Regions from separate parts of the Paenibacillus sp. EKM206P genome, predicted to be linked through region 1. Evidence: riboswitches for the same ligand, from Rfam matches in the RefSeq annotation. Region 1 holds a riboswitch; the other holds the start of a gene.
What was found. Region 1 has a riboswitch for FMN ahead of ribE (riboflavin synthase). Riboswitches for the same ligand answer to the same signal wherever they lie in the genome.
Positions count from the first base shown of each region.

Region 2: another riboswitch for FMN. It lies ahead of G9G53_RS01440 (DMT family transporter); the one in region 1 lies ahead of ribE (riboflavin synthase).

Region 1 is NZ_JAAMNQ010000003.1:505,959-522,276, forward strand. It holds gene serA (phosphoglycerate dehydrogenase) at 1-974, shown strand, start outside; gene G9G53_RS09085 (ATP-binding protein) at 1,193-2,635, opposite strand; gene G9G53_RS09090 (response regulator transcription factor) at 2,637-3,353, opposite strand; gene G9G53_RS09095 (pseudouridine synthase) at 3,463-4,221, opposite strand; gene G9G53_RS09100 (spore maturation protein) at 4,300-4,830, opposite strand; gene G9G53_RS09105 (nucleoside recognition domain-containing protein) at 4,838-5,581, opposite strand; gene G9G53_RS09110 (D-alanyl-D-alanine carboxypeptidase family protein) at 5,639-6,901, opposite strand; gene G9G53_RS09115 (protein-glutamine gamma-glutamyltransferase) at 7,111-7,836, shown strand; gene ytfJ (GerW family sporulation protein) at 7,928-8,419, opposite strand; gene G9G53_RS09125 (DUF2953 domain-containing protein) at 8,552-9,265, opposite strand; gene scpB (SMC-Scp complex subunit ScpB) at 9,434-10,045, opposite strand; gene G9G53_RS09135 (segregation and condensation protein A) at 10,014-10,808, opposite strand; gene ribH (6,7-dimethyl-8-ribityllumazine synthase) at 10,983-11,447, opposite strand; gene ribB (3,4-dihydroxy-2-butanone-4-phosphate synthase) at 11,478-12,161, opposite strand; gene ribE (riboflavin synthase) at 12,222-12,887, opposite strand; FMN riboswitch at 13,219-13,392, opposite strand; gene G9G53_RS09155 (IDEAL domain-containing protein) at 13,464-13,928, opposite strand; gene G9G53_RS09160 (thiamine pyrophosphate-dependent enzyme) at 14,148-16,318, opposite strand, start outside.
Region 2 is NZ_JAAMNQ010000001.1:295,626-311,943, forward strand. It holds gene G9G53_RS01415 (glycine betaine ABC transporter substrate-binding protein) at 1-467, opposite strand, end outside; gene G9G53_RS01420 (quaternary amine ABC transporter ATP-binding protein) at 442-1,665, opposite strand; gene G9G53_RS01425 (GbsR/MarR family transcriptional regulator) at 2,181-2,744, shown strand; gene G9G53_RS01430 (carboxylesterase/lipase family protein) at 2,898-4,379, shown strand; gene G9G53_RS01435 (methyl-accepting chemotaxis protein) at 4,468-6,498, opposite strand; gene G9G53_RS01440 (DMT family transporter) at 6,739-7,686, opposite strand; FMN riboswitch at 7,857-8,001, opposite strand; gene G9G53_RS01445 (ABC transporter permease) at 8,124-8,819, opposite strand; gene G9G53_RS01450 (ABC transporter ATP-binding protein) at 8,812-9,735, opposite strand; gene G9G53_RS01455 (sensor histidine kinase) at 9,844-10,788, opposite strand; gene G9G53_RS01460 (response regulator transcription factor) at 10,790-11,497, opposite strand; gene G9G53_RS01465 (DUF6933 domain-containing protein) at 11,803-12,306, shown strand; gene G9G53_RS01470 (hypothetical protein) at 12,405-12,713, shown strand; gene G9G53_RS01475 (formate--tetrahydrofolate ligase) at 12,926-14,557, shown strand; gene G9G53_RS01485 (outer membrane lipoprotein-sorting protein) at 15,044-16,318, shown strand, end outside.

The sequences.
Region 1 (16,318 bases):
CGGAAACGAAACATATGATTGCTCGTCCACAGTTTGAAGTGATGAAAAAAGGAATGCGCATTATCAACTGTGCCCGGGGCGGAGTTATCGATGAAATGGCTCTTGTTGAAGCCATTGATGAAGGTATCGTTGCCGGTGCAGCTTTTGACGTATTTGAGTCAGAGCCGCCAGCACAGGACCACCCATTCCTGAGCCACCCGAAAATTATCGTTACACCACATCTGGGTGCCTCGACTGTCGAAGCTCAGGAGAATGTAGCTATCGACGTGTCCGAGCAAGTGCTGCATATTTTGCGTGATGAGCCTTTTAAAAATGCGGTCAACATGCCTCCAGTACCATCCAACGTCATGACGCAATTGCAGCCATATTTCTCGCTTGGAGAGAAGCTGGGCAGCTTTGCCGCTCAGATCACGAATCAGGCTGTACGTGAAATTCAGGTAGATTACGCTGGCGATTTGTCCTCTGTGGATACACAGCCGCTGACACGGTATATTTTGAAAGGCGTACTTAGCCGTCATCTGGGCAGCGATGTGAACATTGTAAACTCTGTACATCTGGCCAAAACACGTGACATCCATCTTGTCGTATCTCAGGCGCCCGCCACCAAGGGTTTTACCAACCTGATTACCGTTACACTCAAAACGCAGAGCGGCGAAGAGCAACGTGTATCTGGCACCCTGCTGGCAGGCTATGGCGAACGTATTGTTAGGTTGAACCAGTTCCCAGTAGACGTGGCACCGGAAGCTCATTTCCTGCTCATCTCGCACAATGATAAACCAGGCATTATCGGTCGTGTCGGCACCTTGCTTGGGGAGAACGGCGTCAATATCGCTTCTATGCAAGTAGGGCGTAAAATTGTCGGCGGAGAAGCTATCATGATCCTGACCGTCGATAAAGCCGTGCCGAAAGACGTACTGATTCAACTCGTTGGTTTGCCAGAACTAAATACTGCCCAAGAAGTAGTGCTAGATTAGTTCCAGACCCTATTGAGAGGTCCATGGTTTTATAATAAAGAGAGGCGCCTGGCTACCCAGGCGTCTTTTTCTTATACCGAGTTATCTATCATGTGAGTAATCATTTTGAAACAGGATGTTCCACGTTGAACAAGATAAATGTTGATTTTTCAACAAAAAGCACCCTCTTCCGAGGATGCCTGCAAACCGGGGGATATCAGATTGGGCTTATAAGCCTGTTACAGACCCAGCTTAGTTTTGCTGGAGATAGGCAGCAAAATAGTAAATTCCGTCCCTTCCCCCAATACGCTGGCAGCAGAGACAGAGCCTCCGTGAGCCTCTACAATATTCTTGACAATAGCAAGCCCCAAGCCAGTCCCTTTATCCTCACCACGTACTCTGGCTTTATCTGCCTTGTAAAAGCGGTCGAAAATATAAGGTAGATCCTCGCTGGCAATGCCTACACCTTCATCCTTAATCCGAATACGGATTAACTCATGCCGTTCTCCCAAAATTCGATCCGCCGCAATAGTAACCTTTTTCCCGCCGGGTGTGTGTCTAAATGCATTATCTAGCAAATTGGTCAATACCTGTTCCAACCGGTCTTCATCTGCCTCAGGCAGCAACAAACGCTGGCCATGCTCATGGTAATCGAGTGTCAGTCCCTGTTCCTTTGATCGTACCGTAAATTTACGGTGAACACGCTCGATCAACTCGTTCACATCCACTTCCTGTCGGTGCATGTCTGTATGACCAGCCTCCATTCGGGCCAGATCAAGCAGATCCTTGACTAACCTTCCCATGCGTAATGACTCATCATGGATGACCTGCACCAGTTCATCGGATTCTTCTGGTGAACCCGCCATACCATCCAGCAACGCCTCACTGTAGCCCTGCATCATAGATAAAGGTGTACGGATTTCATGAGATACGTTGGCCACAAAATCGCTCCGCATCTTCTCTAGCTTCACTTCTTCCGTAATATCTCTAAGCACAGCTACTGCACCGCGGATTGCATTATCCGTATACAGAGGCGCCATCTGCACCGACCAGGAACCCTTCTTGACATGGATATAGTCTCCGACATCCTCTCCCCTGTCCATAACGGTATGGAACAGAGACTGCAAAGGCTCAGGTACAGAAGCTCCAAACTCCTCCAGATCACGTTCCTGCCAATCCAGCTTTTCCCAGATATTCAGCAAACTTTGTGCCGGCGGATTCGTCAAGATGATTTGTCCGCTTCTGTCGAAGGTGATTACTGCATCAGACATGCTTCGCAGTACGCTGGATAAATGGTTTTTCTCCTCATTCAGACTGCGGATCGTTGCTTCCAGTTCCGTAGACATATGATTAAAAGTTTTCGCCAGTTCTCCAATTTCATCACTGGTCACCAGCGAAAGCCGAGTATCATACCTTCCTTCACGAATGGCATTCGCCGCCTGAATCAACAGCTGCATAGGCTGTGTGATTTTAGTAAAAAGAAATAGGGCAAAAAAGGTCGTCAATAAAAATCCGACTATACATGTATAGGTGAACAAATGCTTGATTTCCGTTGATTCATATGCCGCAAAATTTCTGTTGATGTACGGCAATAAAAAAAGCCCTAGAAAAATAAGCACAGAGCCTACAAGGCAAATGATGGTGATCCACAGCTTGCCTACCAGCGATCTCCAGAAGTTCACGTTATTTTGGAACCTCCAGCTTATAACCTACGCCCCACACGGTCGTAATCATAGCGGCTGCCTCTGGCGATACCTTATTCAGCTTTTCACGAAGCCGTTTCACATGCGTATCCACAGTGCGCAGGTCACCAAAAAATTCGTAATTCCAAACGTCTTTCAGCAGTTCTTCGCGTGAGAAGACTTTATCTGGTGACACCGCCAAATAATGCAACAGCTCGTACTCTTTAGGCGTGAGACTGATTTCAATCCCACCCGCAGTTACCCGGTGCGCATCATGCTCAATGATAAGATTCGGAAAAACAATACTATTGCTGGGTACCGCTTCTTTCGTTAAAAAGGCAGTTTCCGACGAACGGCGTAAAATCGCCTTCACCCGGTAAATGACTTCTCGCGGGCTAAAGGGCTTAACCACATAATCATCAGCTCCGACTTCAAAGCCTTGTACACGGTTCACTTCCTCGCCTTTGGCAGTCAGCATAATCACAGGTGTAGCTTTGGTCTGACGCAGCCGTGTACACACCTCAATCCCATCCATCCCTGGAAGCATCACATCGAGCAAAATAATGCTGTAATCGCTTGCAGTCGCTTTTTGGAGGGCAATCTCGCCATCCTCAGCTTCGTCAATTGCATATCCTTCTTTTTCCAGATACATCCGCAGAAGGCGTCGAATGCGTTCTTCATCATCTACAATTAATATGCGGTTGCTTTGTTCTGACATATTCCCAGCCCCTTCGCTAAAAAAAGCATTCTCTCTATTTTACTATTTTCCCGTGCTTGGTCAAACTTTACTCTCATCCAACAGTCTCTTTACACCAAAAAGGCCGGGGTTATGACCCCCGTCCTGTCCGTTTCTTTTTCGTGTTGTCTGATTTGGCAAGTTGAATGAGACGGTTGATTTCGTCCTTGGTTAGGGGTCTGGTCAGACCGCGCTTCAAGTTTTGTAGCAAAAGATCTCCGAAGGCTATCCGCTTGAGTCTGATGACTGGGTGTGAAATGGCCTCAAACATCCGTCTTACTTGGCGATTTCTGCCTTCATAAATGGTAATCTGGATCACAGACTCCTTACCATTCGGATCTACATCTTTATATTCTACCTCGGCTGGTGCAGTAATGCCATCTTCCAGCACGATTCCCTTTTTCAGCTTGTCCAGCTCAGTACCATGTGGAACGCCTTTGACTGTTGCCACATATGTCTTGGGCACATGATGCTTGGGATGGGTCAGCAGATTGGCGAACTCGCCATCATTGGTGAGCAACAGCAGTCCTTCGGTGTCGTAATCGAGACGTCCCACCGGATATACGCGTTCCTTAACGCCTTTCAGATAGTCTGACACGATTTTACGGCCTTCCGGATCGGAAGCGCTCGTAATGACCCCTTTAGGTTTGTTCATCATCAAATAGATTTTTTTCTCGGTTTTGATCGGGCGTCCCTTTACCGTAATCATATCTTGATCAGGGTCTGCCTTCGTTCCCAGTTCAGTTACGACAACCCCGTTCACTTCCACGCTACCCGCCTGAATAAGCTCCTCACATTTACGTCTGGAAGCTACACCCGCTTGGGCCAATATTTTCTGCAATCTTTCCATGTTCGCTAATTCACCTCATGCTAATGATACCCATCCATGAGCAAAATCACAACCCCCGTTCAAAAAACGATGCAGAAATTAAAATACAAGCAGGCAAATCGCAATGGCTGCCACAAAACCAACCACATCTGAAAATAGTCCTACCTTCAAAGCATACCGTCCATTGCGGATACCTACCGCACCAAAATATACAGTTAGCACATATAGCGTCGTGTCTGTGCTGCCCTGAATCGTTGAAGCGATCCGACCGATCATGGAATCCGGGCCATAGGTGCGAATTAGATCCGTCGTAAACGCAAGTGAACCAGTGCCCGTCAATGGACGAAGCAAGCCTAAAGGCAATACCTCGCCCGGTACACCCCAGTGTTTAATCCAAGGGGTAACCCAAGAGATCAAATAGTCCAAGGCGCCGGATGCTCGAAAAATGCTAATCGCCACCATCATGCCTACGAGATGAGGAATAATGCTGATGGCGGTAGAAAATCCGTCTTTGGCTCCATCCACAAAAGAATCGTAGACAGGGACCTTTTTAGCATATGCATATAAAGGAATAAAAGCGAGAATAACCGGAATGGCCCAAGTCGATACGAGGTTTATAAAATTAAGCATGCCTCCCTCATCCTTTCCAAGTGGTGTCCCTGCCCTTGGCAGCCGTGATTCCCGTTCGCGGAACGGCAGGTAAAGATGCGGGCAACGTAGTTGAAGAGGCAGCAGATGTTGGTGCTGGTGGGGCGAGTGGCGCCAAGGATGACTGGGACGGCGGAATCGCCGGAGGACGGCGGCGCAATTCTCGACTACGGTACCAACGATCCGCCGCAATTGCAGCAAAGGTGGCTATTGCGGTCGCTACCAGTGTCGTACCGACGATTTCTGCCGGATGTGCGGAATGAAAATTTAGCCGTATTGCGATCAACGTCGTAGGAATAAGCGTAATACTGGCTGTATTCAGGGCGAGAAGCGTACACATGGCTGGTGTGGCGGTTTGCTTATCTGGATTGAGCGTCTGCAGCTCTTGCATCGCCTTGATTCCCATCGGTGTGGCTGCATTCCCCAGGCCCAGCAGATTGGCGCTCATATTGGACAGAATGTAACCCATAGCGGGATGATTACGCGGAACATCAGGGAAGAGAAAGGCAACTAAAGGAGAAAGAAGCTTGGATATTTTCTGTAAGAGCCCGCCATCTTCAGCCAGCCGCATCATGCCCATCCAGAACACCAGCACACTTATCAGTCCAAAGCACACTGTAACCCCCGTAGTTGCCCCGTCAAAAGCCGCTTTCGTCACCACCTCAATATTTCCCTGCGCGGCAGCAAATACAAATCCAATACAAATCAAAGCCACCCATATGAGATGAATCATGGCTGATTCCTCCTTTTCCCAATGATGTGACACGTACAGCTCTATTTCCTGGTTGCCCTATGCTCCAAACAAATTTTTAAGGATTTCGTTCCATCTGCTCGTCCAACCTCGTTGCTGAGTATTGTTCGCAGGTTCCTGTGCAGTTGGAGTCTCCTTCTGTGGCTGTACGGTATTTTGAGCAGGCAGCTTACTACCTTTTGCATACACAGGAACAGAACCGATAAGTTTACCTTCCAAAAGGAATTCAACCCGTCCTCGTAAGCCAAAAGATACGTCCGCTCTATCGGCAGAAGCGGAATTTTTATACAACACCAGTCTTTTGTGCAACTGGGTTTTCTCGCCATCATGTAAAGGATAGGCAAAGCTTGTACCTGTTAATAGTGGGTAACCATCGATAGGTTGCTGCTTGTCCGTAATCGGAATGAGCGGATAATATCGGAATCCGTAATCAAGCATACGGGCATGATCGTTCCAATCGTCCCCGTCATTCAAGGTAACAGCAGCGAGCTGACGACCGTCCCGTGTAGCCGAACTGACCAGACAGCGAAACGCTTTTTTGGTAAAGCCTGTTTTCACCCCATCAGCTCCGTCATACAGCCGCAGCATTTTGTTTTTATTGTGCCATGAGTAATCCCAAGAATCGTTGGGATTCGGTGCTTTTTTTAATTCTGTTTTTACGATACGGGCAAAAGTTGGATTATGCAGCGCATAAGCAGTAAGCCGGGCCATATCATTGGCTGAGGAATAATGTCCCTCGGCATCCAGCCCGTGCGGATTAGCAAAATGTGTATGGCTTAGCCCAAGCTGAACCGCCTTGTCGTTCATCAAATGAACAAATCCCTCTTCTGTCCCCCCCACATGCTCAGCAATGGCAGAAGCGGCATCATTACCAGAACGGAGCATTAAGCCGTACAGCATATTTTCCAATGACATTTGTTCACCCATTTGCAGAAAAAGCGAGGACCCTTCTTTGGCATACGCGGTTGGGCTCACCTTTACCCGGTCCTGCAAGCGTCCATGTTCAATAGCCACGATCGCTGTCATAATTTTGGTCAGGCTGGCAATACGTAGCTCCCGGTCACCTTCGGTAGAATAAATGATTCTTCCTGATGTGACATCAATTAAAGAAGCAGCCTGTGCATGGGTTCCTAATGCGGGCGGCGCTACTTCTGTTTTTATCGCTCCCCGAACGGACTGCGGACTTAGCAACGTAAGCGGCAATGATAAAATAAGCAGTAGTACCAGCGGCAAAACAAATGCGCGTGCCTTATTCAAGAAATGGCTGTGGTCCGCGTGAATGTGTTGCTTTTTTTTAAACATTTGGATTCCTCCGGTTTTAAACAAGTCTTGTACCATTCTATGTCCAAGCTGTTCAAAGTATGTCCACCTTTATAACAGAAAATTCCTTTACAGGACTAGCCATTAGCTGCTCCTTTTTGGCTTTCTTTCTACACAAACCAAGCAACATGCCCTCCTGAGCACATATATATTAGTTACTAAACGTTAAATATGGATCGAGGGGTTATAACATGCAGCGACTACAGTTTGAAATGATTTTAAGATCGCGGATTGTAGAGTCCGCAGAAGCATTGCATCGAAGCGGTGTATCCTTTGCCACTTTTGCTACCGCACGTTGCAACCCGCAATTTTGGAATTTAACGGAAAAAGGTGGCTTTCAGATCAAAGCAGGTGTCACACCAGCCCAAGGCATCAGAGATATCTTTTTAAACGGACATCAATACGCTTTTGAATGTGCAACAGCTATGGTTATTGTGCTGTACAAAGGAGTGCTGGATTCCATTCTGGAAAGTGAGTTTAATCGGATTTTTGCAGATATGCTGCTGTATGACTGGCACTATGACAGCGACCTCAGGCTCATACAGCAGGAAGGAAGTCATAAAGCGGCTCCTGGCGATATTCTGTATTTCAACAATCCGGATGTGTCGCCTGAAACATTAGAATGGAAAGGAGAAAATGTCGTTAAGCTGAAGGAAGACTTGTTTTATGGACATGGGATTGGCATCTTGCCGGCGAAGGGTATTATCGATTCCCTGAATCAACATCGTCGACCGGAAGCCACGGTATCTGCTTATTTGACGGATGAAGTGATCTATCCGGACTTCATCTACCTATCGCAGTTTGCTGCCGAAGGAAATCGAAAAAATGAAATCTCCTCGCTGCATACTTTGTATCAACTGGAATACTGTCACCAAATACATGCTGTCATTGGGGGAAGGCAGTTTATTCGGGGATAGGCCCAAGTACAAGCAGAAAAGAAGGTATTCCTTAGCCTATACTCGGCTTTGGGATACCTTCCTGAGAGAATGCTTTTAATTTCAATAACTTTTACAAGTAAGCCGGGCCAGAATTACTGTGATCCGTAGCAACATCTACAGGTACCTGTGGGGGGGGAGTCTGCAAGTCGCCGCCTGAATTCCGGAAGATAGACTGAACCTTATCAATCAGGTATGGCGTGGAGTCAATCAGCTTCTCAATCAGATGCGTTTGATTGTCCAATGGAACGATTTGTGCCCCCTGTTTGCCAACAACCAGAAAAGCAATGGGATGAATAGATACACCACCACCGCTACCGCCTCCAAAAGGATGCCCTTCCTTCCCGCTATGATTACCCGACGCCGAAGAAGTATGAAGTGCCTCTTCGTCTACGTTAAAATCACTTCCCCCGGCAGCGAAACCAAATCCCACCTTACTGATTGGCAAAATAACAGAACCATCGGGTGTTTCCACTGCGTCTCCTACAATCGTATTCACGTCTACCATGGCTTTGATGTTTTCCATTGCGGTTTGCATGAGCCCTTGAATCGGGTGATCTGACATGATTTATTCCTCCTCTGCTTATCTCAAGCGTAGACTGCCTTTTCTTTCGCTATTGTGCGCAGGGGTTCAAGGAAATATGTATGTCATTCGATAGTTCAGAAAGGATTGAGTCTCACCTCTCTCCACTGTTTATCATTCATTGTTAGCTTGACGATCCGCCGCATTTTTTTTGAAAAAAACCCATTTCCATGCCTCCGGTCCACCCGGAACGCGCCATATGCGGTAAGATAAGATGAGCATGGAGAACATTAAATAGCCGAGCGATACGTTTGCTTCACAGTTCAAAGTGGTGGTAAAACGCAAGCGATCCACCCAATAGGGCACAACATACAGCTTAGGGGTACAATCCATGCGTACAAAGCTTGAAGCATAACCGATCAAGGTTGTTTTTAATCCCCACAAAATACCAGTTGAGGTAGCTGTATATGCCGCGTCAGCAAGACTAATGTTGGTAGACCATTCCACTTTGGACATCGTCACATGTGCCAATGTATGTCGCAACCATTTATTAAAGGATTTCGTTCCCTTGAGCAAAACCCGTATATCATGTATAAATTGCTTGATTTTTACTGTATCAATATTACCGCTATCCACGGAAGCATCCGTTTTATGTATGTTTTTGTTGCGATCTAGCCGATAGAGAAGCCCTTTTTTCAACCCTGTTATGAGAATGGCCGGCACATCGTAATTCATTTTTATCATCCCGTATAGAAATCTGATCTCTAGATGCGCCCGATCATCATTGTCATGTTTGGCAATATTCAGCTTCAAACGAATACGAGAGAGCAGAACTGCCAGTACAAGTAATATAACGACGATGATGGCGATACTGATCCATTTCCACACTGGCGTGTCCTCCCTACCTTTTTGCTATAGAATATCATGGCAAAAATAGTATGACCGTTCGCCGGAAAATCATGCATCTTAAAATACCAACAGCCAGCCCCCAACGATATGAGGACTGGCTGTCTGTTTGAACTTTTACATAAGTGAGCCGCAAGATCCGGAGCAACTTTATTGGAATTCAAGATCTAGATCGTTGGCCGCAGGCTGGCTACTCTCCAGACGCTCGAACAATAATTGAGTCTCTTCCTCCAAATTGTCCGAATTCTCGAACAGCTCCGGTTGCGGTAGATCTGCCAGAGAGCCCAGACCGAAATAATCCAAAAATGATTTCGTCGTTCCGTACAATATCGGCCGTCCGATGGCTTCAGCTCGACCTTTCTCTTCAATGAGCTCCTTGTTGACCAGTGTATGTATGGCCCGCTCGGATTTAACCCCCCGAATCTCTTCGATTTCAACTCTTGTAATGGGCTGGCGGTAGGCCACAATGGCCAGCGTCTCCAAAGCAGCTTGAGACAGTGACGCACGTGCCGGAGAGTATGCGAGCTTTTCAAAGTAAGGTGCATGTTCGGATAAAGTTGCAAGCTGATAATGACCGGCAATACGGACAAGTTGCAGGCCTCTTCCCCCCTGCTCCATGTCCTGCTTCATATCTTCCAGGCACTGTTCAACCAGCTCTTGCTGCTGCTCTACAATGTCGGCGATCTGCTTGGTGGACAACCCTTCCTCTCCTGCTAGAAACAGCAGTCCCTCAATAATTGATTTCAGCTTCAGATAATCCATTAACCCGTAAATCCCCTCTCCACTCCATTACAATATCATCGAAAAGCTTCTCCTGATAACAGAAAATTTGCTTCATTTTCATCAGTTCAAGGATAGCCAAAAAGGTCACAACCACTTCATGCCGATACATATCCTCATGCATCAGCTTGGAGAACAGCAGCCGTCCTCCATTCCCCACCATCTCTAAAGCCCCGATAACTTGCCGGATACGGTCCTTGACTGAAATTTCGTCCCGATGAACACGGGTTACCGTCGTACGTCGTTCTGCTTTGCGCAAAGCACGCTGAAAGGCTGCGACCAAATCGCTTGCATGCAGCCCATGCACCGGATTTACGGGTTCAGTGGGCAGGAATGCACTCAGATCTTCTGGCTCTTTGCCATAAATTAGACTCCGCTCCCACTCACGTTCACTTAGATGGCGAGCAATCCCTTTATATTTACGATACTCCACCAGCTTGCGGACCAGTTCCTCACGTGGATCATAATCCTCTTCCTCATAAAAATCCAAATCGTCATATTCCATCACAGGTGGCTTGGGAAGCAACAATTTACTCTTAATGGATAAGAGCGTCGCCGCCATCACCAGAAACTCGCTCGTAATGTCCAGTTCCAGCTCCTGCATACTGTGCAAAAAAGCCATATACTGATCAGTAATATCGCTAATCGGGATATCCTGAATGTCGATTTCGGCTTTATCAATCAGATGCAACAGTAGATCCAGCGGACCCTCGAATGTTTCCAGCTTGTAGTTTACGACTGTCAATGTGCTTCCCCCTGCCTTACTCCAATCATCATTCAACAATACCTTTCCCTATAGCACTTATGCTCTGCGTTATCAATCCCTCTTTCTGTAGTATATACGTCATCGCCTTGCTTAACAATCCAATCCCTTTTTTCCCCTTGCAGTTTATACCGTTCTATTCAGCTATTCCTATCATTAAAATTGCTTGCCGAGATTGGCCATTTCAATCGCAGCCAGTGCTGAATCCCAACCTTTATTACCAGCCTTCGTACCTGCTCGTTCAATAGCCTGTTCAATGTTTTCTGTAGTCACTACCCCAAAAATAACAGGTACTCCCGTTTTTAGGCTGCTCGCTGCCACACCCTTGGCCACTTCATTGCAGACGATATCATAATGTGAAGTAGAACCACGGATGACCGTACCCAGCGTAATTACGGCATCATATTTGCCGCTTGCAGCCATTTTTTGCGCAATTAGTGAAATTTCAAATGCACCCGGAACCCAGGCTACATCAATTTCATCTTCCTGTGCACCATGTCGTTGAAGTGCGTCAATTGCACCGCTTAACAGCTTGCTCGTAATAAACTCATTAAATCTGCCCACCACAATACCATATTTTAAACCGTTCGATACAAGATTACCTTCTAGAAAACGTGCCATAATTAATCAACCTCTCTTAATTTAAATTATTTACAATGACAAACGACGACGGTAGTCCACCAAATGCTGAATACTGATCAGCTTCAATTGATGTCGCTTAGCGACCAATGCCAGATCAGGCAGGCGGGCCATTGAGCCATCTTCCTTTATAATTTCACAAATGACTCCAGCAGGCTTGAAGCCACTGAGTCGAGCCAGATCAACAGCCGCCTCCGTGTGACCAGCACGCTGCAAGACACCCCCATCGCGAGCAATCAGCGGGAACATGTGACCAGGCTTGCGGAAATCACTTCCTGTGACTGCTTCGTCTGCCAAGGCGCGTACAGTCAAGGAACGCTCGGCCGCTGAAATCCCCGTTGTTGTCTCCATATGATCTACCGATACCGTAAAGGCAGTACCGTGGAAATCTGTATTTTGCTCTACCATAGGATGCAATTCCAAGGCCTCGGCTCTTTGTCGTGTGATCGGCACACAGACCAACCCGCGACCTTCTGTAATCATGAAATTAATGACCTCAGGCGACGCTTTTTCAGCCAAAGCGATAAAATCGCCTTCATTTTCTCGCTGTTCATCATCCACTACAATGACGACCTTACCGTTTTTTAAGTCCTCCAACGCTTCTTCGATGGAATCCAAACGAATCTCTTCGTCATGTTCCAACTCGCCATGCTCTATGACGTTTGCCATTGCACTTGTTTGGCTACCTCTATCCATAACACTTTCCTCCTTATGTCTTGTGCCACGAATGCTCCTAAACAGGCTTACCATTCAATATCAGGCAAAGCCGTGTTTCGCCAAATAGTCCAAACTGAGAGGAGTTTTTTCTACTCTCTCCGCCTCCGCTGCACCTCTGTAATCTAAAAGCTGTTCTACATATTTGCCCAAAATATCGCATTCGATATTGACGGTATCCCCCTCACGTTTGGCTTGTAAGGCCGTTTCGGATAAGGTGTGGGGAATAATGGATACGGCAAAGGTATCTCCCGTACGCTGTGCGACTGTGAGGCTTATACCATCAATTGTGATTGACCCTTTGAGAAGAATATATTTAAATAATGTTTGATTTTTAGGCTCAATTTCGAACACCACTGCATTCTGGTCTGATGTCACCCCGCGAATCGTTCCCGTCCCGTCCACATGTCCTTGCACGATATGTCCTCCGAACCTTCCACTCGCCGCCATCGCTCGCTCCAGATTGACTCGGCTGCCGGATCTCAACTCTTTCAGATTAGTGCTACGAAAGGTTTCCGGCATCACATCAACCTTAAAGTCTTTCGTACCGATCTGTATCGCCGTCAGGCAAACGCCATTCACTGAGACACTGTCTCCTATTTTTAAATCGCCCAACACCACGGAACCCGAAATCCCCAGCACCATCGCTTCACCGCTTTTGGAAATGGTTTGAATACGACCCACTTCCTCGACCAATCCGGTAAACATGCCTTCACTCCTTTCCACTACATCTCAGTTTATCCCTAATTCATCAGCTATAAGCGCAAAAAAACCCCAGTTCGGATTCAATCCGTCATGGGGGTGATGAGAGTCACATTTGTAGTATACAAGCGCAGTTCATTTGCATCTTAAGACGACATGAAATCATAGGTTTGCCAATAGAAAGCATGACTGAGTATACAACCAAATACGCTCAGAACACCCATCAAAAAGAAAGCTTAAGCAAGCTATCGCCCGATGCTGTCCTACAACGAAATAAGCCGTACGCACAATTGGGTATGCTAAAAATCGGCACATGTCACGTCATGCACATGCGCTTCGTATCCTTCTCCCATCCAGACTATACTGTCGGTCCCGGATTTGCACCAGGTCCACCTTCTGCTGATCATTCAGCATCCGGGTCACGGACTAAGCCATGCTGTTTCTCACAAAAACGATCCACAAACATGTCATCACCGCCGGTGGGGAATTTCGCCCCGCCCCGAAGGATCTTGCTCTTATTTAATTGAATTAACATTAAACTTGTTACGTATATTAGCACCGACTTCTAAAAAAAGCAAGTTATCAAATAGAAGCTCCTGCTTTGGTTTTGACATATTGGCTGGAGAGTTCTTCAAACCAGGTTTTATCGTTCATATGAAGCGCCAAGTCAATCAGATCGGCCAGTTCCTCGACTCCCAGCTCTGTTGCATGATCAAAGGTAATTACGGCTGAAGCAACCGGTCCTCGCCCTTCCTCAGAACATGCTTCATAATCCAGTCGTACATCAACATGTCCGTCAATAAACTCGCATTTTAGAAAATAAATAATTTCGCACATTAAAATGGGGCGTACTTGTGTTTCTAACACGCAATCCATCACCTTGGCAGAATAATGCTGGTTCGTCAGCGTAAATTTGTGTTCTGTCGCTGCCAGCGAGGTCCGTCCAAAATCATCCGTAAACTTGAGTTCCACTGGCTTGATGTTCATAACCTTAGGGATCTGTTTCTTTATAATTTCGATTATTTCAACTGTATTCAGCTTAATCATTACCTGCACCTCATTGCATCTTAAAATTCAGAAGAAAACTTTTTAACGTGCCTCTTATAGGCCTCCACTCCTATATCGGAAATCATTACCTGTTTTTTTATGCTTCAACCCATAAACGACAAAAAAGATTCTTTGCGCAATAAGCGCAAAGAATCTTGATCGAGCCACTACAGTAACAGCGGCTAACAATGTTAATCGATGATTATGCAAAAAACAGGATTATAGCTCTGAAATTTCATGTTTCTTTTTCAGGATAGTCCAGCGACGCTCAATCTCCTGTTCAAAGGTCGCCAGCGTAGCCTCCTCCTTAATAAGATGCTTCGTTTTACCCATTAATTTCAGCCATTCAGCAGCTGGAATTCGTTTTCCTTTGTCCTCCGGATTGTACGTAATCGTCGTACTGCCTTGCTCTATTTCGTACAAAGGAAAGAAACAGGACTCGACTGCGGCGCCCACAATGCTGGTACCCAGTCTGTCTTCGGATTTCCAATTCAGCGGACAGGCGCACAGGATTTTACCATAGGCCGTACCCACGTTGTTTGCATACCATTGAGCCTTGGCTGCTTTACGCAGCATATCCTGCGGATGACTTTCAGCAGCGGTAAAAGCATACGGAATGTTACAAGCAGCCATGATTTGCACGGTATCCTTGTGATGCCCTTGCTTTCCTTTTTGCATTTTACCTACACCCGACGTACTGGTCATGTGACCGAGCGGAGTGGAGTAAGATTGCTGTGAACCTGTATTCATGTACCCCTCGTTATCATATTCCAGCATGATTAGCTTATGATTACGCAGAGCCGCACCAATCGCAGAACCCATACCAATATCCATCCCACCGTCACCACTAATCATGATAAAGGTCGGATCGTCCGACATCTCAATTTCATTACGCCGTTTCATTTCCATGTAAGCTTCTAGCGCTCCTGAAAGGGTAGCGGCCCCGTTTTGAAAAAGATTGTGGATCATCGGTTGTTTGTGTGATGTATATGGATACCCTGTCGTCGTCACATATACGCAGCCTGTCTGGAACAGCACGACAATATCCCCTTCAATACCTTTGAAAAACAGTTCCAGCGCAGACAATGCCCCACATCCTGGACAAGCTCCGTGGCCTGGTGAAAGACGCCGTGGTTTGGTTGTCAACGACCGCAAAGGGGGTACCTTGACCTTGAGCTTCCCGGTCTCCTCGTCCGGCGTAACCTGAATCAGACCCGTACGGTAATCATTACCACGTGGCGGCTGCATAACTTGCGGCATCACCTTGTCCGGTGAACCCGAATTAATTCCGTAGTAATCAAAGGGCTTCTCTACTCGTCCGGCCTCTGCCGCCTCGATTGCAAGCTGGAAGAACGCCTCTGCATCTTCTGCATAAAAATCTTTGCCGCCCAAGCCAAAGATACGGCTCAACACGAGTGTCCGATTCAGCGGGTCCTCCTGCAAGGCCGCTTTAATTTCATGCGTTAAATTACCGCCGTCTGCCCCATACGAGTCTGCACGCTCACCTACCAGCAACGCCTTGACATTGCGTAATGCTTCCCGCAGTTGTGCGGCTGGGAACGGTCGGATGATGTTCGGACGTATCACACCAGCTTTAATTCCGCGCGCGCGGAGTTGATCCGCCACATCCTTGGCCGATTCAGCCGCCGAATTCAACAGAAATACCGCAACCTCAGCATCCTCCATTTGATACAGATCTAAAATCGGGTATTCCCGACCGGATAAAGCGGCATATTCTGCTGCTACCTGCTCATATACTCCTTCTGACAGCTTCAGTGCTTCGGACAGCTGAACATGATTATTCGTCAAGTCATCGCCGTTCATATGCGCGCCCACAGTAACAGGATGATCAAAATCCGTAATATTCGGATAATTTAAGTTCGGGTTAGGACCTACAAAACCACGCACGGTCTCAGCATCGGCAAAATATTGCACTTTACGTTTTTGATGGGACGTATAAAAACCGTCATATGCGACCATTACAGGCAGCCGAACATCGCTGTGCTCTGCAATTTTTAGTGCCATAATGTTCATATCATACACAGCCTGTGGTGTACTTGCCGTCAAAATGACCCAGCCTGTATTCAAACCATAGTACAGATCCGAATGATCTCCGCGAATATCTAGGGGACCACTGACAGCTCGTGTCACCAGATTCATAACCATAGGAAAACGGGTACCTGACTGAACAGGTAACTGCTCCAGCATGTACAGGAAACCTTGCGAACTAGTGGCGTTCACCACCCTCGCTCCCGCTGCGGCAGCTCCATAACAAATCCCTGCCGATCCGTGTTCTCCGTCTGCTGCAACCAGCTTAATATTATGCTGACCTCTCGTTCTCATCTGATCTAGATACTGCGCTACCTCGGTAGATGGAGTAATCGGGAAAT
Region 2 (16,318 bases), on a different contig from region 1:
GCGATAACACCCGGCACAACACCCAGGCTGAAAAAGGTAACCGCTGGGAGCAAGTACACGAACGCAGGCATCGTCTGCATAAAATCAAGTAAAGGCGTGATAATGCGTGATGCCGATTTACTGTATGCACACCAGATCCCGATGGGAATCCCGATAACAATGGATACGAGCGCAGACGTGATGACCAGTCCGAGCGTATTCATTGTTTCACTCCAATAACCAAGATTATCAATCAGCAGGAAGCCGATGACAGTAAATAGCGTAAGCTGAACCCGCCCGATCATAAAGGCGATAATCCCGATGATTACGATGAACACCAGAGGGTGCGGAAGCATGAACAGGCCTGAGAAAAAGCCAACTACAGCTTCTATAATGGAAGAAATAACATTAAACAATCCAGCCAGATGAATACCCATCCAGTCTACAATGGATTGAATCCACTCAGCGATTGGCAGTTTCGGTATCATGGGCATTCACCTCCTTCGTAGTGGTAACATCTCCACCAAGTGCGCCGAGCAATGCTCCACGGACGATAACGCCCAGCAGCTTTTGCTTGTCATCGACCACAGCCAGCGGCACCTTGGACGAGCTTGTAATTTCAAATAAATCATTAATGACTGTCTCGGCAGCAACCTGCGGTCCGTCCGTGATCAAAATATCTTCAATTTTCAAATTATTGCGCAGTGCATGAACAGCATCCTCGGCGTTAATAACACCCAGTAGCTTTTTGGTGCGGTCAATGACGAACAAATTGGAAATCCCACGCTCCCGCATCAATTCCAGAGCCACACGCGGACCACGATCCATGGTGATGGTTTCTGGACGAAGCATGACATGAGCAGCCGTCAATACCTTGGACAGATCCACATCCTCGACGAAGCGGGCTACATAAGAGTTAGCCGGTTGGATCATAATTTCTTCCGGTGTACCGATTTGTACGACCGCACCGTCTCGCATCAATGCAATCCGGTCACCAATCCGCAGCGCTTCATCCAGATCATGGGTGATAAACACAATGGTTTTCTTCATTTTATCTTGAAGCTCCAACAGCTCATCCTGCATGTCACGGCGAATGAGAGGGTCCAATGCACTGAATGCTTCATCCATCAGGAGCACTTCAGGGTCATTAGCCAGCGCCCGTGCCAGACCGACACGCTGTTGCATACCGCCACTTAATTCATCGGGCATTTTATCGCCCCAGTTTTTAAGACCAACCAGTTCCAGCGCTTGTTGCGCCTTTTCCTGACGCTGTGCTTTTTCTACCTTTTGAATTTCAAGACCATATTCTACATTTTCTAGTACAGTCCGATGTGGGAACAGGGCGAATTTTTGAAAAACCATGCTGATGGTTTTACGACGAACTTCGCGAAGTTGTTCTTTGTTCATCTTACGGAGATCTTTGCCGTGGACCAGAATTTCACCAGAGGTAGGCTCAATCAAGCGATTTAGCATTCGCACTAAAGTAGACTTGCCACTGCCCGATAGCCCCATAATTACGAAAATTTCACCTTGCTTAATTTCCATGTTGGCCTTATTGACACCAACAGTAATCTGTTTTTCTTTGGCCAACTTTTCCTTGCCCCAGCCTTGCTCCAGGAGCGGAACACCTTGCTCTGCGTGAGGACCAAAGAGTTTGCTGACATTTTTGACTTCCAAAATCGTCATACATACACCTCTTCTTTCTATACTTTGCTTGGTATTAACCCCATGTTGCATTAAGGATTGAGTATAAAAATCATAATTCTGAACATCCTGAACGGTTAATGACAAAATTAATTGTAACAGAAGCATTGCTTACATTTCAAACAAAAAAACTGTTCATAAAGTACGTACAGAAAAAACTGTACAAAGTTTCCTTCGATATGCTCCTTCGTTCTATAGAATGCTCAAACATTCGGAACTTTACAACCGATAGTGCTTTTTTTAAAATAGACAATGAAATATAACCATAAGAAAAAGATTTATGTATATCCATAATTTAAAAAGTTTACTATCATTAGCAATTTTGCGAATTATGATTTTGAACGACCCATGCTGTTGTAATATAGACAGAAGCTTTGCTTTTGAAACATTTCATTTATTGTTGAAAGATTTCATATATTGCGTCAAAGCTAATCTTTTACGGGTAAATCGTTCATACTAGGTTGTGCAAAATGCTCTAAAATTAGGAGGTTGCAAGCATGAGCTTGTACCAGTTAGGTGATGAGCAGCAGGCTTCGCTGCAAAAAATTCGCAAACGTGTCATAGAAGCTATAGGTAAAAACATGGACCTGTATGGGATTACTTTGTCTGCGGGGCATTTATACGGTTTGCTTTTTTTTGCGGATAAACCAATGACGCTGGACGAGATGGGCCGTGAAATGGAAATGAGCAAAACGAGCATGAGTACAGGAGTTCGCACATTATTGGATCTGAAAATGGTAAATAAGGTATGGAGCAAAGGCTCACGCAAGGATTTGTATGAAGTTGAATATGACTGGCATCAAACATTTACTGACTTCTTCGCTATTAAATGGAGAAAAGCGGTAGAAACAAATTTACTGGTACTGCGCAAAGCCATTGATGAGCTGGACAGATTGATGAATCAGGGTGAAGAGTACGAGGAATTTAAGGCGATTCTTCAGCAAGATCGTATGAAAATGAAGCAGGCCGTCGCTTATTACAAGTGGCTAGATCGACTAATTGACTCTATGGAAAGCGAAGAAATTTACAAGCTGATTCCAAAAGAAGAAGTTCGGGATTAATCGCTATTTCCCTATCTTGTTTATAAAAATGCCGGAGCGCAAAAGTGCTTCCGGTATTTTTTGGTTTGGCCGTGTGCAAAGGGTATAATAGAGATATGTAAAGATTGATATTATACCGTTGTGTTGAACATACGAAATAAAGGGGGCTTCATAATGGAAAGTATTACGGTACATACTCGTTTAGGTCAATTACGTGGGGAAACGGGAAATGGATATCATGTGTGGAAAGGTATCCCATATGCACAGCCTCCTGTTGGAAAACTACGTTTTCACGCGCCCCAGCCTTTGGAGTCTTGGGAGGGTGTGCGGGCTGCGACGAGTTTTGGGCCAATCTGTCCGCAACCTATGCCATCCGCTGAAAGTATGACTGGAAATCTGGTGGAGCCGCCTGAGCAGTCAGAGGATTGCTTATACCTGAACGTTTGGACACCTGCTTCGAAGACTCCTGAGAAGGGACGTCCAGTGATGGTGTGGATTCATGGCGGTGCCTTTGTCACGGGGTCCGGGATTATACCTTTATATGACGGGGAACGCATGGCGAAGAATGGCGATGTTGTGGTTGTTACGATCAATTATCGATTGGGGCCGTTAGGATTTTTGCATCTGACTCCAAAGGGAGATGGCCTGACCTCTAATGCGGGACTACTGGATCAGATCGCTGCGCTGGAATGGGTTAGGGATCACATCTCTGCCTTTGGCGGCAATCCGGACGAAGTGACGGTGTTCGGTGAATCAGCAGGCGCGATGAGTATTGCCGCTTTATTGGCGATGCCAGCAGCTAAAGGACTGTTCCAGCGTGCAATTTTGCAGAGCGGTGCGTCGCAGGTATTGCCAACTTCACAGGCCGAGCAAGTGACGGCTGTGTATCTACAGCAGCTGGGTGTGGACACTCAGCATCCAGAGAGGTTGTTTAGCCTGCCGACAGATGCGCTGATGCTAGCGATGGCGAAGACGCATGAAGTCATCGGACCAGGGATGGCGATGATCTATCAACCCGTTGTGGACGGTGTGACCTTGCCAGATGTACCCCTGTCTGCAATCGCGCAAGGTTCAGCAAAGCAGGTTTCCGTTTTGATTGGAACGAACTTGCATGAGGGGGGCTATTTCATCCGAAAAGAATCCCATCTAATGAACAAGTCGACAGCGAGACAGGCATTGGAAATGATGACGGGCATGTCAGACATCGGCGACCTGATAGAACCTTTTCCGGTTACGATTGAGGGACAGGCGCAAATGTTGACCGATCTATTTTTTTGGCGTCCTGCGTTGGCTCTTGCTGTTGCACAGTCGGCGCATGCGCCTGTATGGATGTATCGTTTTGATTGGACATTGCCGGGGCATCCTACCTTTGGACAAGCGGTTCACGGTGCAGAGATTGCGTTTGTTTTCGATAATCTGGAGCTGCTAGATAAGCTTGGATTAGAGATTCAACCTTCGATGCAGAAGCTGGCTCAAGATATGCAGCAGGCATGGGTTGCTTTTGCACGTGATGGGAAGCCAGTGCTGTCCGAGGGGGCTTGGCCGATGTACGACAGAGAAGAGCGGACTACAGCTATTTTCCATCAGAATATTAAGGTGGAGCACGACCCTGAAGGAGATAGACGCCGTCATTTAACCGGTCAGATGACCCTATAAGTAACAAGAGAGAGCATATCAAGAACTCAAATGTAAAAAGCCTTCGCCCGTAATTTGTATACGGACGAAGGCTTTTGTTAGTAGTAAGTTAAATCTTAAATCGCTTAACCAGCTGTTGCAAATCCTGCGCCATGTTGGACAACTCCTGTGACGAAGAGGCAATTTCCTCCATAGCTGCCATTTGTTCCTGAGCAGCAGCAGATGTTGTCTGCGAGCTGTCCGCCGAATTGCGAGACAGGCTTGCCAAATGGGTAACAGTGGCGGAGACTTCCTCTGTACTGGCTGAGATTTGTTCAGCAGCAGCGGACACACTTTGAATTTGTTCCACGATATGAGAAGTAGAGCGCTCAATATTCGTAAATGCACCTTCTGCATCTTGGCTAATACGCATACCTTCACCTACCTGGTTACGAACATTACCGTTCATGGTAGCGGTAGAGCGTTGAATCAAATCGAGCATCTGAGTAATAATCTGACTGATGGAATCCGCGCTTTCCTTGGATTGCTCAGACAGCTTGCGTACCTCTATAGCGACTACGGCAAATCCACGCCCGGCTTCGCCAGCTCTGGAAGCTTCAATAGACGCGTTCAGAGACAACAAATTGGTTTGCTTGGCAATGGCGGCAATAGCCGTATTCATCTGCTTCGCATCGTCCGAGAGCTGGGATAGCTCATCCATTAAGCTAGCCGTTTGGCTGACAGCCTCCAGAATACGGTCCATTTGGGTCCGTACACTACTGATCATTTGGCTGCCTTGAGCCACATCATGCTCGGTTTGTCCTGCTGAATCCACGATGGAGCTTGCCGATTCGGCAATGGTGCTGACACCCTTCGCCATTTCTTCAACGGCATTAGCGGTCTGCTCGGATGCCTCGGCGCTGGTGGCTGCATTTTCCGCGGATTCCATAACCGTTTCCGCTACATGTTGTACGGACTCCGTCGTTTGCTCTGTGCTTTCCTTGATTATCAGGGAAGAGGAAGCAAGTCGGGAGGAGGTTTGGTTGACCTCTGAGACCATCGTATGCAAGGAATGCGTCATCTGGTCAAAATTCTGTGCCAGTTCGCCGAACTCATCCTTGCTGGATAGATTAACACGTTCGGTCAGATTTCCGTCACGGACGATGCGTGTTCCTGCTTGCAGCTTGCGCAGCGGAATTAAGAATGAGCGGACCATAAGCACAATGATGATCGCCGCGGCAAGTATGGAAATAACAATCACAATCAGGCTTTGTTTCAGAATTGGTTGGGCTGCATCACTATAATCCTCCAGATCCGACAGTGCGACAATGCTCCAACCGGTGAGAGGGTCCTTAAGTGTAAAGGCCAGCATATCTCGATTCATAAATTGAATTTGCGACATGGAAGGAGTATCATTTTCGACGGTTGTCGCCACTTCGGGAAGTCCTTCTATGGCGTCAGCCGCTTTTTTGCCTGTCTTGTTGAAAGCTGTTCCAGTCCCAGATACAACTTTATGTTCAGAATCAACAATAATGAGTCCTCCGCGCTCACCAATCTTAACAGACTGCAGACTTTCACTCATTTTGTCCAGGTTCAAAGCCAGGGCAACAGCTCCTTCACCGTCCTCCAGCGTTCCCGATATATTAACGACTAAATTCCCTGTCGTGACGCTGGCAACTGGAACACCGACGAATACTTTACCCTTTTCCAGCATCGCGTTTTTGTACCATTTTCTCTCCCTGGGATCATAATCGGACTCCTGTTTTTTCGGCGAACGTATGTATTGCCCCTTCTCATTGCCGAGAAGCGCTGCATCTAGCTCGGGGTGAGCCTTGACGATAACATCTAACTTTTTCTGAAGGGTCTCTTGGTTGGTACCAATGGAATCAGAATTGATTTCAGTGGTAAGCACGTCCAGGTCTTTCATAATAGGCGCTACATACTGATTGACATTGCTCCGGATCAGATACAGATTCGTGTATACGGAACCGCCCATTTGCTGACTGAGTTGTGTCGTAGCCCCCTGATAAGAAAAGTACCCGATAAGTACGCTCGGAATCAATAACACAGCTAAAAAAGATATTATTAATCTTGTCCTCATTAAATAAAACTGCTTGAGAAACCTGTTCCACCACGGAACTGTTTGTTTTGTTTTAGTCATAGTTCTTGCTCCTCTGTGTCTGATGATCACTACATTGTTTTATTCGACATAAACCGACGAATTTTATAGATGTAATCATTGGGAAACGAGAAATAGTAGCATATTTTAGACACTTTTTTTGAAAAACAGGTCTAAAGAACTATGATTAATATTAATGCGAACACATAAAAAGCCAAATCGGAGATGCAAAAGCATCTTCACAATTTGGCTTGGGTGAGTCATGAAGGGGACATTGAACTGTTAATTTTTTTGCTGACGTGAAATCATAAAGAGCGTAATCCAGATGAGCATAAAACCAGTCAATTGCGCTACAGTAACGATTTGCTGAAATGCGATCCAATTAATCACGACCCCCACCATGGGAAAGCTCAATTCTGCCATCGTAGCATAAGACGCTTTGGTCGTACTTAAGCCTTTGTAATACAGCAATAAGCTAAGAAGACCCGGAAGCAATGCCTGCAATAGCAAGTTGATAATCACAGCTGCGCCTGCCCATGTACCGGCAGGCATATTCCATGGCGCATGCTCTACAGAGGTGAGGACAATCAGCAGAGGGAGCGCCACCATGAAGCGGAGGGAGGTTACCGTTTCATATTTCATTGAACGAAGCAAGTAGCTTCCCATGACTGTCGAACCGCCCCACAGAACCGCTGCACCCAGTGCAAGTAGACTACCGACCTGGGCAAAATCACGAACATGCCCGAAGGGGAGCGACCAACCGAAGGTCAGAAGATACGTCCCGAACAGAGCGACGACAATTAATAATCCAAAATGACGCGGCAGCATTTCCTTCAATATAACGCGGGCCAGAATAATAGCGACCAATGGTTGAAGCTTCTGGAGTAAGAGTACAGCATTCAGATCACCGTTGCTGAGCGCCATGGTAAAAATCACGCTGGCCAGAGCCGAGCCGCCCCACGAGACGAACAAAATAGCGAAAACTTGACGAAGCCGTACCGCTTTGAGTTCCTCACGATGTTTCCACAGCATCGGTGTCAGAGCAAGGAAAAGCAGCATATGCTCCATTAGTACAATTTGTGTTGAAGTAAATGATTTTAGCAAAATAATACGAAACAGCGGATCAGCGCCCCACAAGGCTGCTCCTATTGCGACCAGCCAAAAACCGCTTTTCATGTGGGAGCTATGATCAAAACCTTTGGATGTTAGTACAGTAGAAGATTGACTCATACTCAATTAGCTCCTTGCGAATACAGGACCGGTGGCACAAAAACCCCCGTCCATGGCGAAAGCCATGCAAGACGGGGGTTGATCAAATAAACTTGCCGCTTTATGCAAGTTAAATGAAGTTACTGCAAAACCAATAAGCAGCATTCATCCACTTCGCGGCATGTTGATATTTCGATCTTCTTCCATCCGGACTTTACCGTCGGCTTTGGCATCTCACCAAATCAGTCTGTATCCTGTTGCTAGATACAGAGTCGCGGGCTTAGCTCCATGAGCCATACCGCCGGTTGGGAATCTCACCCTACCCCGAAGATCCTTATTCCGTTTTTTAATTTCTCCTATAGGATATACCTGTTTTAGAATGAAGTCCAGTGAAAAATGTGTGTATATCTAACAATGATTTTCATCTATTTTTCGAAAGCGTTTTACTAAGTTACATACTACGAAGCAATATCCTTATACTCAATACGTCGAATCGCAGCATAAGCCACAAGCATTCCCAGTATAGAGAAGCCGATTTGCACGGGGGCAATGGAGCTGAGTGTAGCGCCGTTATTATTGGAGAAAAGCAATGCTACAATCAGAATTGAGGTCACAATGGTGGTGGGTACAGAGTATCTTCGCATCCCCATATACAGCGGAATCAGCCCCATAAAACTGGCAGCAACGGCATTGATCAGCGTCCGTGCTGATTGTTGACCCAGTATCGAAAGAGTAAGGTTATCGGGTACAATCAAGACAAACTGGTTGAGCAGATGAATAGCAGCCGTAATGATTATTTCCGAAATAATAATAGACAAGAAGGTAAACAGCAGCACAACCAAGAGCTTGGCGATCATCAGCTTCTGACGGTGAATCGGATACATGAACAGGATCGTAATCGATTTGGACTTAAATTCCCCTACGATAAAGCGGCACAGGAGAACGGAGGCAAACACAATAAATGTGGCTCTGACCAGCATGTCCATGAGATCGAGAAGCTGAGTGTACTGTGTAAATTCGGGTATTCCTGTACTTTGGCTGTCCAGCGCGATGATACAGAGCAGCCCAAGAATGCATGCATTGGCGATCAGTGCTGAACGGATATAACCCGCCAGATGAAATTTTTTGAGCTCCAGTTGCATCAACTTAAGCATGAAGATCACCTCCGTTTAACAGCCGCAAAAAGTAGTCTTCCAGCGTACTGCTTTTCTGATGAATGGAATCCACTTCTATATCATTTAAAATGAGCGTCTTCGTAATTTGCTTCTGCGGTACATTTGAATCGTAAATACGTATACTCTGTTCATTGAGCACCCTTATATTATTCAGATTCAGATGATGGGAGAGGACGTAGGCCGCCTTTTTACAATCGTTGGTCGTAAATTCAATGTATTCCGTATTGGTTTCCCGCACCTGCTCCATCGACACTTCCTCAATCAGCCTTCCGTGATTAATCACGCCTACCGTATCCGCAATCTGCTCTATTTCCGCTAAAATATGACTGGACACGAGCAGAGTCATCCCATATTCCTTGCATAGCATGTGGAATAATTGGCGGATTTCCTTGATTCCCACGGGGTCCAGACCATTAATCGGTTCATCCAAAATGAGTAGCTCTGGCTTAGTCGCAATAGCGCGGGCAATCCCGAGGCGCTGTTTCATTCCCAGTGAAAAGTCTTTTACCGACTTGTCACCCGCATTCTGCAAGTTCACTAATTCTAGGGCATCTCGGACAGCCTGCTTATTATAGTAGCCCATGTATTCACAATGAAGTTCCAGATTTTGCTGCGCCGTCAGCCTGTCATAAAAAATCGGGTATTCAATAATCGAACCCATCCGTCCGAGCAGATGATACGACTTTGGCGTTAATTTCTCACCGAATAATTCAATTTCACCCGATGTCGGCTTGAGTAAATTCGTAATCATTTTCATTATCGTTGTCTTGCCTGCCCCGTTGGGGCCGAGAAAGCCATAGGTTTCTCCCTTGCGCACATTCATGCTGACTCCTGCTACAATTTCGTTGCCCTTCAGGGCTTTGGTCAACTGATGTGTACGTATTACGTAAGTCATGGGTGTTCTCCCTTCGTATACTGCTGATAATTCAAGGATAAAGGGCGAAATGTTCATTTTTCTTTCGTGATTCTTACAAATTTATTAAGTTGAGTATGTTGAGTTCGATTAATAGTTGATTTTCTTCAATGTAAAAGAGAAGACTGTCCGCTCATAAGGTCTACTGGTCAATTGAATTTCTCCGTTCATCGTTTCAACCAGACGTTTGGCAATCGTAAGGCCCAGTCCGCTGCCTTGTACCGCCTTATTGCGGGAGTCCTCCAGTGTGTACATACGTTCAAAAACTTTATCTTGCTCAGATTCCTGTATGCCTTTGCCACGATCCCATACCTCTATACGCACTGTATCCTGCTGTTCTGACAGCGTCAGGCCTAGCGTCCGTCCATCTGCCCCGTAGCGAATGGCGTTCGAGATCAGATTATTCAGCACCCGCCCAATCGCTCCTTCGTTCCCCAAGGCATGAATGGGGTACTCCGGGATCTCAATATGCACAGTAAACCCCTGTGCAGTCAGCAGGTCATAAAACTCTAAAATGCTGCGTCTGCACAGTTCTCCCACTTCCAGTCGTGTCAACGGAATATCCGTATCATTAGCTTCCAGTTTCGCCAAATTAAAAAAGCTTCCGATCAACTCAATCGCTTCGCTTGTCTTTTGATGAATTTTGGATAGCAGCTTTATACGTTCTTCCGGCAAAATAGTCGGATCGCCATCCAGCATCTCGGCATATCCAAGCACAACCGTAAGCGGGGTCTTGAGATCGTGTGAAATGTTCGAAATCATTTTGCGCATAGCAATTTGGCTACGGTTGTAATCTGCAGACACTCTGAGATTCAAGTCCAGCAGTCGATTAATTTCCGTCATGAGTCGTTGCAGTTCAACGTCACCTGTGACATATAGCAGCTTTTCCGCATGATTCACCGTCACTATTCGCTCTAGTAGGGCTCGGATATCCCTTATTTTGCGCTTATTGGCCATACGCTCCCGCCAAAGCCATACTATAACGACTGACATGATGAGACCGACAATCCATTCAGAAATGTTTTCGATGTTCATATCAGCCATTCTCCCATTTGTAGCCAATGCCCCATAGCGTTTTAATGTGGACAGGATGAGAGGGATCTTCTTCAATTTTCTCACGCAGGCGGCGAATATGGACGTTAATCACGTTCTCGTCGCCCATATAATCGTCCTTCCAAATAAATCCGTATAATTGTGCTTTTGTAAATACCCGGTTTGGATTGGCTACAAACAGCTTCAAAATATCGGATTCTTTGGCTGTTAGCTGAATTTCGTTTTCATTGCGTATGACTGTAAAATGATCAAAATCAATGCACAGACTGCCGTAGGTCAAAACTTGTGCTTGCGGCTGTTCCTCCTGCTGTTGCTGACGGGCATATGTAGTAGATCTTCGGATCGCGGACTGAATACGAGCGGTCATTTCCAGCATTGAAAAAGGTTTGGCAATATAATCGTCTGCCCCAAAGCCCAGTCCAAGCGCTTTATCCACGTCGCTGTCCTTGGCTGACATAATCAGAATCGGGACGGCGCTATGGGTACGAATTCGTCGAATCACCTCCATACCGTCCACCTTCGGCATCATCAAATCCACCAGTACCAGATCATAGGTATGACGTTCAAAGGCAAGAAGCCCCTCTTCCCCGTCATAGGCAGTGGTTAGGCTGTATCCTTCCTTAGTGAGTGCTTTAAGTAGCATTTCGGCAATGGATAGATCGTCTTCAATAAGTAAAATATGCTGTGGCATAGGTGTGGAACACCCCTAATTTTTAGATTAAGCTCGTGTGACGAACTGTACCTGAATTATATAGAGCAGTGGAGGGGATTTCCATAAAAAATATCCAAAGAAAAAATGGAAACTCCCTGGATCGTCCCAGGGAGTTACGTAATCAGCTGTGTCTGGCAATATATCTTTCCTCTATTATACTGAAAGAGTTTATAATCCGGTGTTTGGAATACGGTGTTATGATATACGTGACATGCTTTATGCAAGAAATCAGGTATGTCTAATCACGAGCTACGGCACAGGACCGTCAATAAAGGAGAGCAAAGATGTTTGTCATACGGGGAACACAAAAACTGCTGAAGGAATGGGAGACTGAACCACTTCAAGTTGACATTTATCCGCCTTTAAATAGTTGGCATGCCAGCTTATTTTTACTGAATCGAAGAAAAAATATAGTGTTTATGCATGATATATCCCGCTTAAGCATCACGCTGTTTGGGATTAAAAAATCGCAGTACAAAAACTTGCCGACTCTTTTTATACAAGCCTTGAAGGAATTAATGATCAGCGAAGGGTTTGATGAGCAGATCGTGAAGGCATACACACAGGAAGGCGAGCAGATGCTGGCAACTACGACGAATAGACATAGTGTGTTGGTAACCTTAGATGAGATTATATTTATTATGAAGGAACTGGATATGGAGCATGGGTGCGAACTGGAAAAAAACCAGTGGAATAACCGGATTGTTTTCAAAACTGTTGAATACAAGTACCCTGTTGATGTTTTTAAAGAAGTGCTGGAAAAGCATTATAAACTAGAGCGTATTTGAGAAATTTATGATTTTACGAAATGAGTTCCATTTATTCCCTCTGTCCTATATAATCTAATATAGTTCTAAAAGACTATATAAAGAGAGGTAAGGGGTAAATGAAGATTAAATTAAGAAATAAAACTGGAATGATCAAGGAACGCAAAGTAGGTTTTTCATGGACTACGCTCTTTTTCGGTTTTTTCCCTGCGTTGTTTAGAGGGGATTGGAAGTGGGCTGTTATTATTTTTCTGGTATCGATCCTTACGAGTGGGGCGTCCAACTTTGTATTTTGCTTCATTTATAATCGCTTACATATTAATGATCTGCTGTCCCAAGGCTATGGCCCTGCTACTAAGAAATCCCAATCTATCCTGATTTCTAAGGGATTTATTGCTGAAAATTACGCTGCTAACTTTGCAGGTTAATTTGAGAGCTGTTTGTTAAACGAGACGTATCAAAAGGGCATCCACCAAAGTCCATACGGGCGGGGGAGGCTCTTTTTTAATAACTCACATGATAGCAACGCTTGCGATGAAATGAATCATAGCGCAATAAGCGGCACACTTTGGTAAAATAAAACGATACAGGGTTTGACACCATCGGTCAGACTTATAAAACGGGGGGTACATAACGAAAGATGAAGAGGATTATTGATATAGCCAAAGAAGCAGGAATTGAAGAAGAACATCTAGAGACGTATGGAAAATATAAAGCAAAGCTGAACCCGTCCCTGTGGGAGCAGTTAAAGGATCGTCCGAATGGAAAGCTGGTGCTGGTTACGGCGATGAACCCCACGCCAGCGGGAGAAGGCAAAACGCTGACCACCATTGGACTGTCGCAGGCGCTGAATGCGCTGGGGCATAAAACCGTTGCTGCGTTACGTGAGCCGTCCCTTGGCCCTTGCTTCGGCATGAAAGGAGGAGCAACTGGGGGAGGACAAGCCCAGATTGTTCCAGCAGAAGACATTAACCTCCATTTTACAGGTGATATTCACGCGATTTCGGCAGCGCATAATTTGCTGGCAGCGATGATCGATAACCATTTATTTCATGGAAATGCTTTGCGGTTGAAACCCGAGCGGATTGTGTGGAAACGCGCTGTCGATATGAACGACCGGAGTTTACGAAACATTGTAACCGGATTGGGGTCAGGTAATGGAGCAGTGAGAGAAAGTGGTTTTCTGATTACCTCGGCTTCAGAAGTGATGGCCGTATTATGTTTAAGTGAAGATATGGACGATCTTAAAGTGCGATTGGGTCGGATGGTGATTGGTTATAACGAAGATGGCGAAACGGTAACAGCTGAGGAACTACATGCGGTGGAAGGTATGGCTGTGCTGCTTCGGGAAGCATTGAAACCCAATCTGGTGCAGACGTTGGAGGGAACTCCAGTTATTGTGCACGGCGGACCTTTTGCGAATATTGCGCATGGATGCAGTAGTTTGATCGGTACGAAGCTAGCCCTGAAGCTGGGAGAGGTGGTTGTCACGGAGGCTGGGTTCGGGGCTGAGCTGGGGGCAGAAAAGTTTTTTGACATCAAGTGCCGTCAATCCGGTTTGCAGCCAGATGCGGCTCTGTTGGTCGTAACCGCCAAAGCGCTGAAATATAACGGCGGTGTAGCTAAAAATGAGCTGGACGCAGAAAATCTGGAGCAATTGCAACTTGGATTAGCCAACATGAATCGGCATGTACGGAATTTGCAAAAGTTTGGCGTGCCAGTACTGGTAGCGGTCAACCATTTTGTAACAGATAGCGAAGCCGAGCTGGAACTGATTTTCTCGGAATGCCTCAAGCTGGGAGTACCCGTAGAGTTGTCACAGGTGTGGGCACAGGGAAGCCAAGGGGGAGAAAAGCTGGCCCAAAGCCTGCTCAACCTGCTCCAGGAGGACAAAGCCCATTTTGCACCATTGTATGAGCATACCCTTGGTTTGCAAGCGAAGATTAGTGTTATTGCGAAGGAGATTTACGGTGCGGCAGAGGTAGCTTACACTCCTGCGGCCAAACGGGCGTTGGCCGGTATGGAGCAGCTTGGTTTTGGACAACTGCCTGTATGCATGGCCAAAACGCCGTATTCTTTCTCAGATCAACCTTCTCTGCTAGGTGCACCGGAAGGCTTTACCATTCACGTGTCCAGCGTTGCTTTGTCTGCAGGGGCAGGCTTTGTGGTCGTGGAAACAGGCAATACTATGACGATGCCAGGATTACCAAAATCCCCAGCAGCTGAGCATATGTCTCTGGAGGCAGATGGAAGCATTCAAGGTCTAATGTAGTATCTTTAGAAAATGACAGCTTCTCAGGATGAAGTGCCAAGCAGTTTGGGCAGTGCAGTAAGCAGTTTTTGCCGGGTTATGGCATCGCTCCAGTTCCAGCGTTCAGCTTCTACGAAATATACCCGACCTTGACGTACAGCAGGGAGCTGGAGCCACCGCTTGCTTTTCATTAACTGTTCGGTGGATTGTTGGCTTAGGTATTTTGTTTGGTATTCTTATCCATGATTTAGGCTTGATGACCCTCGTAGCCACAACACGGAAAGCCATGAATCGAACCGCTATCAAGTGGGTTACGATCGGTGCAGGCGTGGTTTTGATCGGTTTTTCGATTTATTTTCTGTATGAATTTATGATCACTCTCCAAAAGATTTTATAGCATTACGTAAGGATACGTTCAAGCTTGTCATGCCAGTCTGCATAAATCGAACAAGTCCTTCATAGACATGTACTAATTCATTTAAAACATGTGCTGAAGGGGTTGATGACATGCGCCGGATTTCATGGATGCTCGCCATGGTCATGTGTGTAACGCTGCTGCTGGCCGGGTGCGGCAAGAAGAGCGCGGACGATGTGGTTAAAGATTTGAGTGACGTGGTGAGCGACCTGAACAGCTACCACGGTACAGCTTTGATGACGCTGCATACCGGCGACACGCCGCAGGAATACAAGGTGGATATTTCCTACCGCAAGCCGTCCTATTACCGAATTGCCATGACGAACGAGAAAAAGGATGTTACGCAAATTGTGCTTCGTAATGATGAGGGTGTATTTGTACTAACACCCAGCCTGAACAAAAGCTTCCGTTTCAAAAGCGACTGGCCAAACAATCAGGGTCAAGTATATTTATATGAAACGTTGGTTCGCAGCATTATCGGCGATGCCTCCCGTCAGTTGGCTACCGACGATAAATCCTATGTGTTTGATGTGGCAGCGAATTACAACAGCCATGCGCTGGTGAGACAAAAGATATGGCTGTCCAAAAATGACTATGCACCCACTCAGGTACAGGTGTCTGATGCGAATGCCAAGGTAGTTGTTGATCTGAAATTCGATCAATTTGCTTTTGATACGAAGTTTGACAAGGACTCTTTTGATATGGAGCGGAATATGGCTTCAGGTAAGACGAGTACAGGTAGCGCAGGAGCGCCATCTTCCGGAGCAGTAGATCCCAGTGGTCAGCTTGATCCTTCCGGTGCGATGGATGGGACGACTGGCGTGACGACTGGCGAACCCGGACAAGAGCAGGGGACCGCAGGGGATGCAGTCCAGCAACCGTCAGGGCAAGCCAAGGTGGACGGTACTGCCACAAACGATACGTCCAAACCGGACAAAGCAGCCAACGCAGCCAACGCAGAGAGGCAGCAACAAACCCCGGGCACATCGGATGCTGCAAACGGAACGTCAGCGGGAACAGATGCGGCAGAAGCTGTGATGGGTGAGTTCGGCTTGATCGAACCGTCCTACACGCCAGCCGGAGTACAGATCAAGGATACGCCGGAGCTGGAGGATAATGGTACACATGCCGTGATGCTACGGTATAGTGGAACATATAATTATACCATTGTGGAGGCACGTCCAAAAGATCGGGCGGTCGCACTGGCCGCAGGCGAACTGGTTGATATTGGAGGAAGCTTCGCCGTGCTGACCGGAAGCGAACAGCAGACGATGACCTGGATGAATGACGGAATCGAGTTCAGAATCACCAGTGCTGACCTGCCTGTGAGCGAAATGATACAAATTGCCGCTTCTATACAGGATCAA